DNA from 2 places in the Labrys sp. HAY1-8F genome. Region 1 is predicted to be linked to the other one. Evidence: predicted binding sites of a transcription regulator. Region 1 holds the regulator's gene; the other holds the start of a gene.
What was found. Region 1 encodes LexA, which represses DNA repair genes until DNA is damaged. Its sites were predicted from a motif close to TGTTCNNNNTGTGTTCNG; they were not measured.

Region 1 (3,930 bases):
CACCTGCGGCCAGCCCCGTCGAGGCGAGCTGGGCGGAAGCTTTCAATATCTGGATCGATCGCCAGCGCAACGATCTGACCCGACGGATCGTCGAGACGATACAAGGCGAGAATGGCGCCATCGCGGCTTCGCAGGTCACCGGCAAACGCGGCCAGATTCCCGGCGACGCCAATGAGGCCTTGCGCGCTTCCGGGCTCTATCATGTCGTTTCGATCTCGGGTCTCCATATGGCGCTATTTGCGGGCGGCCTGTTCGGCCTCATCCGCGCTGTCCTGGCGTTGTCGCGCCGGATCGTGCTCTATCGGGGCACCAAGGAACTCGCCGCGCTGCTCTCGCTGCTGCCGGCTGCTGCCTATACACTGTTTTCCGGCGCCGAGGTCGCGACGGTCCGCTCCTTCCTGATGACGGCCATCGTGCTGCTGGCCGTGGCGCTGGGACGCAATGCCATTACCCGCCGCAACGTCGCCCTGGCCGCGAGCTTCGTGCTGCTGACTACGCCGGAGCAGCTCCTGGGGCCGAGCTTCCAGATGTCCTTCGCGGCGGTGGCGATGCTGGTGATCGCACATGAGCAATGGAGCCGGCGGAAGCGAGAGAAATCTGCAATGGCGTGGGAAAGGGCCATCGGTGGCGCTGTGACCTTGGTACTTGCCATGATGCTGACCACGATCGTCGCCTCGCTCGCCACGGCGCCATTCTCAGCCTTTCATTTCCATCGTATCACGCTGCAGTCGCTGGCCTCGAACCTTGTCGCGACGCCGATCGTCTCCTTCCTGATCATGCCGCTCGCCATGCTGGCCGTGGTCGCCGAGCCGTTTGGCTATGGCGCTCCATTCTGGCAGGCGATGGGCTGGGCTGTCGGCTTGTTCATGCAGGTGGCTCGTTCGGTTGCGACCTGGCCTGGCTCCGATCTCGTGCTGCCGCAGTTCTCCGCCGCGGCGCTCGGATTGTTCGCTCTGACGCTGGTCCTGCTGACCGTTCTGCGCACGCGTCTTGCTCTGCTGGCCCTATTGCCTTTGGGCGGGGGCATTGCCCTGGCCGCGACAGCGTCGCTGCCGGTAGCTCTGTTCGGCGCAAACGGCTACGCGGCCCTCGTTCGCAAGGGCGATCAACTGACCGTGCTGGCGCAGCGATCCGATGCTTTTACGGTTCAGCAATGGCTGCTGGCCATGGGCGATCGGCGCAAGCCGGAGGATCCAACCCTTGCCGCACAGCGCCTATGTGACAGAGAAGGGTGTTCCGCGCCCATTGAAGGAGGCGGGATCTTCATGCTCGACAAGACCAGCAACGCCGCCGAAGAGGACTGTGGACGCGTCAGCGTCCTGGCCGGACCGGTTCCGATCGGTGCTCGCTGTGCCGCCGCTGGAGTTGTAATGGACCGGGAGTTGATTCGCGCGGTCGGCTCGATAGCACTTTATGTAGAGCCGTCGGCGAGCGGCGATATCAGTCCGCGCTGGCGTCTCGTCATGGCCCGCCATCCCCAAGCGTCCCGTCCATGGGTACCGAGCCGGGTGATTGTGCCGCCGAAGCCTCTGCCCCAGGCGGCAGTACAAGTCCCAGCGACGGATAGGCCTATGGACCGCGTCACCGCCGAAACCGATAACTGACGCGAGATTCTCACAAGAAAGGACGGACCATGAAAATCAGCGCCCGCAACCAGATCAAGGGCACGATCAAGAGCGTGACGAAGGGGCAGACCACCTCCCATATCCAGCTCGAGATCAACGGTACCATCATTACCGCTTCGATCACCAATGAGGCCGTCGATGATCTCCAGCTCAAGCCCGGCCAGAACGCCTATGCCGTGATCAAGGCCTCCGACGTCATGATCGCGGTCGACTGATCGGCGCTGTCAGCCAGGCCGGGTCTTCGGACAGATGGTAGTTCGAAGACACCCGGAGGCTACCCGACCATCAAGCGGATTTGCCTGCGAACTCCAGACCTTCTTCAGGCGATCCGCAAGCCTAGCTCGGCTAGCAATTGGCCGGCCTGGTTTTTCGAGATCGTGGCGCCCTTGAAATAACGGGCGTCACCAAGCTTCAAGCCGCCGAGATCGGCACTGCGTAGATCCGCTCCTTCAAAACGGGCATCGACCAGATTGGCATCGCGCAGGCTGCACTCTTCGAAGATGACATCGCGGAAATCGCATTGGCGCAGATCGGCCTGGGTGAAGTCGAGGCGGCGTAGCGTGGACTTGCGAAAGGAAAAGGCCGGCAGTTTCGCCGACATAAGCAAGACCTCCTCGAAAACGAGCCCGAATGCGGCGATTTCCGAGAGATCCGCGCCTGTCAGCTTGCAGCCGGTAAAAACCGCCGAGGCTGCTTTGGCGCGTCGAAAGCTGGCATTGCTGTAGTCACCCGTGCGGAATGCAGCATCTTCGAGGTCGGTGCCACGGAAATCGGCACCGCCCGCCTTGCAATTGCGCCATAGCGTATTCGCGAGCTTGGCGCCGACCAGCTTGGCATTTTTGAGAATGCAACGCTCGAACGACCAGTGGGACAGGTCGAGACGCGAAAGATCGCATTCCTCCAGTTCACAATCGACAAGGCAATACGGCGCGCGCTCCTTGAGCAACCGCTCGACGTCACGGCGTTCCAGAGCGTGGCCGCTGACTGTATGAAGGCCAGTCATTGCAAGCGAACCAAATTCGCATGCTCTCAATATCGGCGGAACAGGCCCACCAATTTACCCTGGATCTGTACCCTGTCCGGGCCGAAAATACGGGTTTCGTAAGCCGGATTGGCCGCCTCCAGCGCAATGGAGGCGCCGCGCTTGCGCAAGCGCTTCAGCGTGGCTTCCTCATCGTCGATCAGGGCTACCACGATATCGCCGGTATCGGCATGGTCCTGGCGGCGGATCAGCACGGTGTCATTGTCGAAGATACCAGCTTCGATCATTGAATCACCGCGCACTTCCAGGGCGAAATGATCACCTGAGGACAGCATTTCCGGCGTAACGCTGATGGTATGGCTCTTGGTCTGGATGGCGGAGACCGGCGTACCGGCGGCGATGCGTCCCATCACCGGGACCAGAACCGGCCGGCCGACATCCTCGTCCATTTCCGGCCTGACGGGGCGGACCTTGCCGAGATTGCCCTCGATCACGTTGGGGCGGAAGCCCCGCTGCGAAGAGGCCAGCGACAGGCCGCCTGGCACGGCGGATTCGGGCAGGCGTACCACTTCGAGCGCGCGTGCCCGGTTTGGCAGGCGCCGGATGAAGCCGCGCTCCTCCAGAGCCATGATCAGGCGGTGGATGCCGGACTTGGAGCGCAGGTCCAGCGCCTCCTTCATTTCATCGAAGGAGGGGGGCACGCCCTGTTCCTTCAGGCGCTCATGAATGAACCGAAGCAATTCGTGTTGTTTCTTGGTCAGCATGGCTTTCCCGTCGTGGCGGCCGCGAATCACGGTGAAGGTGTAAACAAAACAAGAACAGTGCTACATGTTCCTACTGTGTTCTGCAACTGTGAAGTTCAGGTTAAGGGTAGCGTCAATAGCCGGCCGCACGAAGATCGATGATCTCGCAGATATCGCCTGGTTTTGCTTCCGGCGCAAAGGGCGGCCGGACAACCAGACAGTCGGCATGCTGCATCACACTCACCAGCGACGAATCCTGCAGCGCCAGCGGTTTCACCTTGAGGATGTCTGACGTGTCGTCAAGCACGAAGCGGGCACGGATATAGTCTTCACGAACGTCGTTGGCTGGCCAAGCGCTGGCGAAGACGGCCTTGCGGCGGGACAGACCCGCATCGGCCCGCCCCAGCAACGTACGCAACAAGGGTACCAGGAAGAGGACGCCGCAGACCACCGAGGATACCGGATTGCCGGGCAGGCCGAGGATATGCATTGAGCCAAGCCGCCCGTGCAGCAGGGGCTTGCCCGGGCGCATGGCGATCTTCCAGAAGCCGAGCCGCATGCCTTCGCGGGTGAGCGCGGT
Region 2 (3,930 bases), 2.3 Mb from region 1:
GGCGGGCACCTCGACGACGATGTCGATGCGGTCGAGCAGCGGGCCGGAGATGCGGGCCTGATAGTCGGCGGCGCAGCGCTCAACCGGCCCGCGCCGGCAGGCGAAGCCCGGATCGTTGGCCTTGCCGCAGCGGCACGGATTCATGGCCGCGACGAGCTGGATCCGAGCGGGATAGGCGACGCGGGCATTGGCCCTGGCGATCACGGCCTCGCCCGACTCCAGCGGCTGGCGCAGGGCATCGAGGGTTTGTGGTGCGAATTCAGGCATCTCGTCGAGGAAGAGCACGCCGTGATGCGAGAGCGACACTTCGCCGGGCCTGGCATGGATGCCGCCGCCGATCAGGGCCGCCATCGAGGCCGAATGATGCGGGGCGCGGAAGGGGCGCCGGCTGGTGAGCTCGCCGCCGGCGAGTTGGCCCGCCACAGAATGGATCATCGAGATTTCCAGGAGCTCGGCTGGCACCAAAGGCGGCAGGATCGAGGGCAGCCTTGCCGCCAGCATGGACTTGCCGGAGCCGGCCGGGCCGATCATCAGGAGATTATGCGCACCGGCGGCTGCCACCTCCAAAGCGCGCTTGGCGGTCTCCTGGCCCTTGATGTCCTTGAGGTCGGGCAGGGCGGCCGCTGGCGCGGCGATGCGCGGCTGCGGGCGGGAGAGCAACTGTGTGCCCTTGAAATGATTGACGAGCTGGATCAGCGAACGGGGGGCGAGAATGTCCATCTCCGGGCTGGCCCAGGCCGCCTCCGGCCCGCAGGCGGCGGGGCAGATCAGGCCAAGCCCGCGGCCATTGGCGGCGACGGCGGAGGGCAGCACGCCGGCGACCTTGGTGATGGTGCCGTCGAGGCCAAGCTCGCCAAGCACGCAATAGCCCTCCAGCGCGTCATGGGGAATGGCGCCGATGGCGGCCATCACCCCGAGCGCGATGGGCAGGTCGAAATGCGAGCCCTCCTTGGGCAGGTCGGCCGGGGCGAGATTGACGGTGATGCGCTTGGCCGGCAGGGCGAGGCCGGCGGCGGTGAGGGCGGCGCGTACCCTCTCGCGCGCTTCCGACACCGCCTTGTCGGGCAGGCCGACGATGGTGAACACCACCGAACCGGTCATGATCTGGACTTGCACGTCGACCTGGCGCGCTTCCACGCCCTCGAATGCCACCGTCGCGACGCGCGATACCATCTCGTTTCCCCGTCAGCCTCCCCGACGATAGCGGGGAAGCACGGCATCGCCAAGCAAAATGAGAACAAAACGTGATTACAGACTGCAAAATCGATACCGCTTCGTGGTTTATGTGACCGTTGCGCATGGCAAGACACTTGTACCGATCTGCAATGGAAACGCCGAACGAGCTGGGTATAGTCATCCCAGCGCTCCGATCAGGCAGGCCTCATTTGGATCAGATACTCGCCATACGCACCTTCGTTCGCGTCGCCGAAGCCCGGTCCTTCGCCAAGGCCGCGGACGCAATGAGCCTGCCCCGTTCCTCCGTCAGCAAGCTGGTGCAAGATCTCGAGGCGCATCTTGGAACGAAGCTTGTCGAGCGAACGACGCGCTCGGTGACAATGACCACGGAGGGCGCCGCCTATCATGAGCGCGCACTGCGCCTTCTGGCCGATCTCGACGATATGGACGGCATCGTCGCCGGCTCTCGCAGCACCCCGAAGGGCAGGCTCCGCGTGGACATCGGATCGGTTCTGGCAAACAGGATACTGATCCCCTGCCTCTCGGACTTTCAACGCCAGTATCCGGACATCGACCTTCTTCTGGGCGTCAGCGACCGCTCCGCTGACCTCATAGGCGAAGGAATAGACTGCGTCATCCGTGGCGGTTCCCTCGTCGCTTCTGCGATGAAGGCAAGGAAGCTGTGCGAGCTTGATTATGTCCTCTGCGCAGCGCCCAGTTATCTCGAAGGTCGGGAGCCGCCCGCTCACCCTGACGATATCCACGGGCACCGGGTCGTCAGCTATTTTTCGGCATCGTCTGGAAAACGATTTCCATTGCGCTTCCAGAGGGTTGACGAACGGATAGAGTTCATCCCGTCGGCGAGCGGCCTCTCGGTCAACGAGAGCACCGCACATCTCAATTCGCTGCTTGCCGGCTTGGGGATCGGGCAGAGCTTCGGTTTCCTTGCAAGACCTCATATTGAGTGCGGCTCGCTGGTCGAATTTCTTCCCGCCTGGAAGCCGGAGAACCACGTCCTGCACCTCGTCTATCCCGCAGATAGATTTCCCAATCCTCGATTGCGGGCATTCGCGGACTGGGCCCAGCAAGTGTTCGAGCGCGTCGACGCCAGGCGTGGCGACTAGGTGCCCGAGATTGTCCATGTGAATGGATAATCTCTTCATACCGGGCCGCTTCTCGCCGTCGGACTGACGAATTAGCTTCTCCACATCGGACGGCAACGACAGGCCAAGGGCCAACGCCACCTCCCGAACAGTTTCAAAGCATCATTGGCCGCGTTCGCTCGGGATGATCCGCTACGCGTGCCCAGTAACAGGAGAGTAAGATGACCAATAGACTTGCGAACAAGATCGCCGTCGTTACTGGCGCAACCAGCGGCATCGGCCTTTCGACCGCCAAGCTCTTTGCGGCCGAAGGCGCCCGCGTCTATATCACCGGCCGCCGCAAGGACGCTCTGGACAAGGCAGTGGCCGAGATCGGCAAAGGGGCAGTCGGTGTTCAGGCAGATTCCAGCAACAATGACGATCTCGACAGGCTCTTCGCTCAGGTGAAATCGGAACAGGGGCGCCTGGACGTCCTCGTCGTTAACGCAGGCGGCGGCAGCATGCTTCCGCTTGGCCAGATCTCCGAAGAACAAATTGACGACACCTTCGGCCGCAACGTGAAAGCCGTCATATTCACAGTGCAGAAGGCGCTCTCGCTGCTGGGCAAGGGCTCGTCCGTCGTACTGACCGGTTCCACCGCCGGTACCGAAGGCACTGCTGCTTTTTCCGTTTACTCGGCGTCCAAGGCGGCCGTCCGCAACCTGGCCCGTTCCTGGGCTCTCGACCTCAAGGGCACCGGCATCCGCGTCAACGTCGTTTCGCCCGGTGCGACCCGCACGCCCGGCCTCGTCGAGCTTGCCGGTGACGACAGGGAGCAGCAGCAAGGCCTCCTGGACTACCTTGCTTCGCGCATTCCGCTCGGTCGCGTTGGAGAATCGGAGGAAATCGCCAAGGCGACGCTATTCCTGGCTTCCGACGATGCAAGCTTCGTCAATGGCGCCGAGCTCTTCGCCGATGGCGGCCAGGCCCAGGTCTAATCTTGAGTCGGGATCTAGTCTTGAGACGGGGGCGGCCGGTATCTGCTCCCCATTTTCCAGGAGGGTCAGCAATGCGCGCTACAGTCTATTTCAAGCACGGAAAGCCTGAAGAGGTCCTTCAGACTGTCGAAGTCGAGGAGCTCGAGCGCCCGGGACGCGACGAAGTTCTGATCCGCGTCCTCCTCCGTCCCGTTCACCACGGCGATCTGCTCGGCGTAACAGGACGCTACCAGCCGGGATCGATCGTCCCGGAGCGCGGCGTCCGTGTCGGCTTCGAAGGCTATGGCATCGTCGAACAGGCAGGGGACGGAACGGATCTGAAGCCAGGAAGGCGCGTTGCCTTCTTCCCCGGACGCGGAGCCTGGAGCGAGAAGGTCCTCGTTTCCGCCGCGTACGTCACCGAGATCCCCGACGATGTGTCGGACGAGGCTGCGGCACAGCTTCACGTCAACCCGCTGACGGCTGCGCTTCTCCTCAGAGCCGTCGAGACTTCGGGGGCGAAGCCAGGTCGCGATTCCGTGGTACTCACCGCTGCGGGGGCCGCCGTTGCCAGATTGACGATCGGGCTTCTTCTCGATCGCGGATTCGATGTCGTCGGCGTCGTCAGACGCGAGGCCGGCGTGAACGAGCTCAACGTCGTGTTTCCCGATCTGCCTGTTGTCTCCACCGACAAG

Region 2: ACR9ZN_RS23500 (YifB family Mg chelatase-like AAA ATPase) is a predicted target of LexA. The motif match lies at 1,223-1,240, and genes of this name have one in related genera.

Annotation. Positions count from the first base shown of each region.
Region 1 covers NZ_JBPGWZ010000002.1:5,462,092-5,466,021, forward strand. Annotated here, with positions in the region: gene ACR9ZN_RS34325 (ComEC/Rec2 family competence protein) at 1-1,604, shown strand, start outside; gene ACR9ZN_RS34330 (TOBE domain-containing protein) at 1,634-1,840, shown strand; gene ACR9ZN_RS34335 (pentapeptide repeat-containing protein) at 1,945-2,628, opposite strand; gene lexA (transcriptional repressor LexA) at 2,655-3,371, opposite strand; gene ACR9ZN_RS34345 (molybdopterin molybdotransferase MoeA) at 3,484-3,930, opposite strand, start outside.
Region 2 covers NZ_JBPGWZ010000002.1:3,123,032-3,126,961, reverse strand. Annotated here, with positions in the region: gene ACR9ZN_RS23500 (YifB family Mg chelatase-like AAA ATPase) at 1-1,173, opposite strand, end outside; gene ACR9ZN_RS23495 (LysR family transcriptional regulator) at 1,386-2,300, shown strand; gene ACR9ZN_RS23490 (SDR family NAD(P)-dependent oxidoreductase) at 2,501-3,256, shown strand; gene ACR9ZN_RS23485 (alcohol dehydrogenase catalytic domain-containing protein) at 3,328-3,930, shown strand, end outside.